Regions from separate parts of the Peribacillus sp. GL_122 genome, predicted to be linked through region 2. Evidence: riboswitches for the same ligand, from Rfam matches in the RefSeq annotation. Region 2 holds a riboswitch; the other holds the start of a gene.

Region 1 (3,429 bases), 2.6 Mb from region 2:
ACAAGTTGATAGAAAGGCTGTACTTTTTCAAACACTTCTTTAGATATGGCTGGAAGGTTGATTGAACTTGAGACTGGGTTTCCTTCAAAATAGGTCAATACTTCTTGGGCAACCTGTACGGCAACATTTAATTGGGCTTCTTTCGTGGAAGCACCAAGATGCGGTGTAGCAATGACGCTATCCAGTTCAAGCAGTTTATGGCCAAGTGGAGGTTCTTCGACGAAAACGTCCAGTGCCGCCCCTGCAACATGTCCTTCGACTAACATTTCATATAAATCATCTTCGTCTAGAATTCCACCACGGGCGCAGTTTAGTACATATACCCCCTTTTTACAGGTAAGCAGTTTTTCTTTATTGATTAATCCTCTAGTATCATTCGTTAGTGGTGTATGAACAGTAATGATGTCTGCTTTAGGAAGCAATTCATCTAACGGCAGGGCCGTTACGGACATTTTCTTTGCACGATCGACAGTCAGGAACGGATCATAGACAATGACATCCATGCCAAACACTTTAGCACGTTTTGCAATTTCCCCTCCGATACGTCCAAAGCCAACTATACCTAATGTTTTACCACGAAGTTCAGTTCCCGTATATGAAGAACGTTTCCACTCCCCATTCTTCAGTGAAGCGTAAGCTTGCGGAATGTGGCGCATTAATGAAGCCATCATCGCAAATGTATGTTCAGCTGTTGAAATGGTATTGCCGTCAGGTGCATTAACCACGACAATCCCGCGTTTTGTCGCCGCGGGGATGTCTATGTTATCAACACCGACACCAGCGCGTGCTATAATTTTTAACTGCGGCATACGGTTCATTAAATCTTCCGAAACCTTCGTTGCACTTCTCACAAGAATTGCATCGATCCGATCAAGTTCGTTTGCAGCTTCCTCTACGGTTTTCTGAATGAGATGAATATTGGATGCCTCTGATAGCGGTCCGAGTCCTTCTGGTTTAATGGCGTCTGCTACTAAAATCCGATACACGTCTAAACACCTTCCTAGGGAAAAGAATTATCTTAAATTTCAGTTAATTTTACAATTGAAATGCTGATTATGTCAATTTGGCTTAACTCGATGTAAGCGCTTAATAACATGATTATCATCTGATCATTTATTTAATATCGTGATATAAATGGCTTCGTCTTCGTTTGCATAGTATAAAAAAATTTTCGTTATTTGTTTTAAACCATTCACTGCGACGATCGATATTCATCCTAAACGCATCTACTGAGAAAAAATGCTATCAAAAAAAAGGAATTTCAGATATAATGGGAAGTATAAAAATTTTATAGGTCTATCTTCGGGGCGGGGCGCAATTCCCCACCGGCGGTGATGAAGGAATTTCTTCTTCTAAGCCCGCGAGCCTTACAAGGCAGGATTTGGTGTGATTCCAAAGCCGACAGTATAGTCTGGATGGGAGAAGATGGAGGTTCCTGAGTGCGTTTCAACAGTTATTTGCTGAACGTTTGTTTGATGTAACCTTTAATTTATCCCTTTAATTCTATTGGAATTAAAGGTTTTTTATTGAGCATCAACATATTTTGGAACCCAAACCTCTTTTTCAGGTAGATCGGAAAAGAAGGAGAGAGAACTATGAATAAGAACAAAGTGAAAAAAACGGTTACACTTGCGATGATGGGAAGCATTTCTTATTTATTGATGCTTTTAAATTTCCCGTTTCCAGGATTCCCGCCTTTTCTAAATGTCGATTTTAGCGACATACCAGCACTGATGGCGGCATTGATTTTCGGTCCGATGGCTGGAATTCTAGTCGAGTTCATTAAAAACCTATTGGATTTAGTCATGACAGGGACCTTGACTGCTGTACCTGTGGGGCATATCGCTAACTTTATAGCCGGAATACTGTTTGTCTTGCCAACTTATTATGTATTTAAGAAAATCAATTCAAAAAAAGGGATGACGTTCGCTTTACTTGCGGGGACAGTTTCCATGGCAGTATTCATGAGTGTTTTAAACTATTTTGTCTTTTTACCGGCATATACCTTCTTTATGGGATGGGATGCAATGTCGGCGCCCGAGTCAAGAAAGTTCGTCACGACGGCAATCTTGCCTTTCAACGTGATTAAAGGCGTACTCATCACATCTGTATTCATGTTGCTGTTCATTAAATTACAGACATGGATCAATAAGCAAATATTATATAAAAATGCTTAACGGCATTGACGATAGAAATGAAAAAACAACCGGATATCCATATTCGGTTGTTTTTTATGTTTGTTTTTTTGTATGAGGAGATGTAATCCAACATTGGCCAAAAGAAAAAGCCATTCTCGATTGAAAATGGCTTGTTCCGTTATTCGAATTTTAGTGCATCTCCGTCAAATGCCTCGTCAGCAACTTTAATGGAATCCGTTGGGCATCCTTCAAATGCATCCATCATGTCGTCTATAAGTACATCTGGAATTTCAACGATTCCCTCGTTATCGTCAAGGGTAACAAATGCAATCCCTTCGTCATCATAATCATATATATCTGGTGCCGCTGCTCCGCATGCTCCACAAGCTATGCATGTTTCTTTATCCACAATTGTAAATTTAGCCATGAATATAACCCCTCCTAAGTTGATTAACAACTGATAATCTTTTTATTTCAGATTATTATCTCTTTCTTATTGTAAGACCGAATGCCAAACTTTTCAATAGAAATTGTATTGATAATAACTATCATGTAGCTGAATGTCAACGAAAAACATCGAAATAATTAACTTGGTTCTCTCCATGGTTCGTCATTTAGTCACATAATTTCCCTTGTAATCATTAATAATAACGGCGATTTTTGCAGTTTTTTGTTACAATGGGGTTATTGGTTAAATGAAACAAGGATGTGAGTCCCATGAAGAATTATCTACAGGCCATCATTCTATATGCGATAAAAAAATTTCAAGGCGAACGTTCCATTTATGCTATATACCATATGCTGCAGGGTAAGAAATCGTCACAAACAATCCAGGATGCCCATTTATTCGGGTTAACTGATATTTTTGGGACAATACCCCGATTTACCCGTCAGCAATTAAATCAAAACATTGAACATTTACTTAAGCATGACATGATTAATTTAACGGATAAACCAGATGCGTATGAAATTAGTATGCAAGGTGAGAAAATGTTAGGCGATTACTTTAAAAGTAATCCTTTTCCGACGTATATAAATGGCTGGAAGTATCACAATATCACCCCGGTTTTCTGGGGAAGGTTAAACTTACTCATTCAAACTATATCCCATATTGTCCACAATGAAAGACGTTTTTATCCGATACAAAGAAATCCCAAAATCCAATTCTTCGTAAAGGAATTTTTACATGTCAATCGTGAGGATCGAGCGGTGATTGCCCAACATCTATATGATGAATTGATATCCCTTTTAGAAAGTCAAAGTGATATGAAACGAGATATTTTCATTTTGA
Region 2 (3,429 bases):
TTCTAAATCGGATACGCGGGCCATCGATCCATCTTCATTCATGATCTCACAAATGACACCCGCTGGAGCGGCACCGCATAACTTCGCCAAATCCACCGATGCCTCCGTATGTCCTGCCCTCCTTAATACGCCGCCTTCTTTAGCGACTATCGGAAAAGTGTGACCAGGCCTTTGGAAATCTTCAGCGACAGAATCATCATTAAGAAGTTCAAGGATGGTCAAGGACCGTTCAAAAGCACTGATTCCTGTAGAGGTGCTTTTATGATCGACACTTACCGTAAAAGCAGTGCCATGATGATCGGTATTTTCACCTACCATAGGATGCAGTTTCAATTTCGCTGCCAGTTCTTCAGTGATGGTTGTACAAATCAAACCACGTCCATGAGTCGCCATGAAATTAATCGCTTCCGGTGTCGCCTTTTCGGCCAACACTACAAAATCCCCTTCATTTTCACGGTCTTCATCATCGGATACGATTACTACCTTGCCAGCCTTCAAATCTTCTATTGCTTCTTCTATTGTATGGAACATCATTACACCGCCCTTTTATTAGAATCCATGCTCTGCCAAAAACTCTAAATTCAGTCCTGGTTTTGGATTGCCATTTTTCATTTGATGTATTATATATTTCCCTATCATGTCGTTTTCGATGTTAACGATATCGCCAGCCGCTTTTTGTCCCAATATGGTGTCCTGATGAGTCAATGGAATCAATGATACAGTCAAAAGGTTCCTTTCGATCCCAAATATCGTCAAGCTCGTTCCATCAATGGCCACGGAACCTTTCGGAATGCAGAAGGTACTAAGCCCTTCTTCCAATTGGATTACATAATATACGGCATTTTCTTTCCGTTCTTTTTTTATGATCGTTCCGGTTCCGTCGATATGACCTGAAACAAAATGACCGCCAAACCTTCCCTGTGCACTCATTGCTCGTTCGAGATTAACAGGTGATCCCAATTTTAACGTCCGGATCGTGGAAGCTTTGACCGTTTCCGGCATCACGTCGACCGTAAACAAACTTTTCGTGAAGGATGTTACCGTTAAGCAGACCCCGTTGACTGAAATACTATCCCCCAGATGCACATCTTCAAGGATTTTTTCAGAACGAATCGATAACTCCATACTGCTTTTTCCTTTTTTCAAGGAATGTACGGTACCGATATCCTCAATGATTCCCGTAAACATGTTTTTCCCCCTTTTATAAAATATAAAAAACCCCTTAGGATGACCTAAGGAGTTAGCAGGAGAAATGAGTGAAAAAAATTGTATACCTAAAAAGCCTAATAATTTCATTTTCGAAAAATTAGGCGTACGTATACACTTGGGTTCCACACGTCCTTCTCCCATCCAGACTGTACTGTCGGCTTTGGAATCTCACCAAATCCTGCCTTTATCAGGCTCGCGGGCTTAGAATTTCTTCATCACCGCCGGTTGGGATTTTCACCCGACCCCGAAGGACTAAAATAATATGAATCTTTGAATATTTTATCACCATAAAGTGAAGATGTAAAATTTCTAACCTTAAATGGTTCAATTGTTACAGGAACTTCCTCTCTTTATGGAAAAATGACCCCCAAGTACCCCCGATGTGCTCCGAAAAGGTTAGCCAAGCTAAATATGTGGAATAAGGTTAGAAGGATCACAAATCATACAAGGAGGAAGCCCATGATTATTTCCATCATTAACTTGATTTTCTACCTGTTCGTCGTCACGATGAATTTTTTAGCCAATTTCCTGCCATTGAACGGCCAAACATCGGGAGAGATTTCCGATAAACTGGATGTCCTTTTCACTCCTGCCGGTTATGTATTTTCCATATGGGGCTTGATCTATTTCTCGCTTGCCACCTGGGTATTCAGGCAGTTTTTAAGTAAACATCAAAACAGCCCTGCTTATAAGGCATCCTTCCCTTGGTTCGCTTTAAGCTGTGTCCTGAATGGCGCTTGGCTTTTGGCTTGGCACTATGAACGCTTTTTGTTATCCGTATTCATTATCATTGCCCTGTCGGCTACTTTAATGGTCATTTATACAAGAATGAAAAAAGTGGAGCATGCTGCTTTCGACCTATTTCCGTTTTCTGTTTATACAGGCTGGGTAAGTGTTGCAGCCATAGCTGACATTTCTTATTACCTCACCTATATCAAATGGGACGGTTTTGGGGTTTCCCGTATAACCTGGACGATCGTCCTGCTGATTGCAGCAACAGCCTTGGCCTTTGTCTTTGCAGGTAAAAACCGGGATTGGTGCTATCCTCTCGTATTCGTTTGGGCATTCATAGGCATCGGGATACGAAATAGCGACGCCTATCCGATAATCACAGACATTTCTTATATCCTGGCTGCCATCACTTTTATCGTATCCATCACCATCTTCATTAATAATCGGAGGAACAAATGAGGGATATGTTACCCTAAAATGCTTGCTTAAGATCTTGCCAGATATCCCCCCAAGCCTCAAGGCCAACTGAGAGACGGACCAGCTGGTCACTGATGCCCATTTGTTCCCGTGAATCTTCAGGAACGGCAGAGTGCGTCATGGTAGCGGGATGCTGGATCAATGTTTCGGCATCACCTAGACTTACGGCAATTTTGATAAGTTTCAATTTATTGAGGAATTCCTGTGCATCCTGTTTTGTGCCATGCAGTTCGAAAGAGATAAGGCCGCCGCCATGTTTCATTTGTTTTTGCATTATATAATGATCCGGTGAAGCTTCATCACCTGGATAATAGACCTTTTTCACCTTTGGATGTTTCTTAAGTTCTTGAAAGATTGCCATTGCATTGGCCGAATGACGGTCCATCCTGACAGGCAAGGTCTTTAGCCCCCGTAATAGTAACCAGGCATCGAATGGTGAAATGATTCCACCGATATCCTTCTGTGTAGTCCCGGCTACCTGATTCATGAATTCCTTCTTACCGACGACAAGGCCTGCAACGACATCACCATGCCCGCAAAGATATTTCGTAGCGCTATGAAGGACGATATCACAGCCATATTCAAGCGGTCTCTGTAGGTAGGGAGTCGAAAACGTATTATCGACTACGACCGTCACATTATATTCCTTCGCAACTCTCACCACCATCTGTAAGTCAATCATTTTCATCGTCGGATTGATCGGGGTTTCTACATATATACAGGTCGTTTCCGGCCGGATCATTTTCCTTACTTGTTCTTCTGAATCCATTTCACAAAAATCATGTGTGATGCGGTATTTATTTTTCATTAGCTGCAGGAGGCCAAATGTACAACCATATAGCCCCTGTGAGCACAGGATGTGGTCATCTGTTTTTGTTAATGCAAAAAGCACTGCTGAAACGGCAGCCATGCCTGAACCGAAAGCAAGGCCAGCTTCCCCGCCTTCCAAAGCGGCAATCTTTTCTTCAAGCACTTGTACCGTTGGATTTCCTAGGCGAGAATAAATGTATC

Evidence for each region. Region 2 has a riboswitch for FMN ahead of ribE (riboflavin synthase). Riboswitches for the same ligand answer to the same signal wherever they lie in the genome.
Region 1: linked by a shared signal. The riboswitch ahead of AC3ISB_RS17910 (ECF transporter S component) and the one ahead of ribE (riboflavin synthase) in region 2 are both predicted to bind FMN.

The regions. Positions count from the first base shown of each region.
Region 1 covers NZ_CM174415.1:3,717,018-3,720,446, reverse strand. Annotated here, with positions in the region: gene serA (phosphoglycerate dehydrogenase) at 1-986, opposite strand, end outside; FMN riboswitch at 1,295-1,431, shown strand; gene AC3ISB_RS17910 (ECF transporter S component) at 1,596-2,177, shown strand; gene AC3ISB_RS17905 (ferredoxin) at 2,317-2,565, opposite strand; gene AC3ISB_RS17900 (YpbB family protein) at 2,856-3,429, shown strand, end outside.
Region 2 covers NZ_CM174415.1:569,345-572,773, reverse strand. Annotated here, with positions in the region: partial or broken gene ribB (3,4-dihydroxy-2-butanone-4-phosphate synthase) at 1-531, opposite strand, end outside; gene ribE (riboflavin synthase) at 550-1,188, opposite strand; FMN riboswitch at 1,335-1,465, opposite strand; gene AC3ISB_RS02740 (TspO/MBR family protein) at 1,669-2,400, shown strand; gene megL (methionine gamma-lyase) at 2,414-3,429, opposite strand, start outside.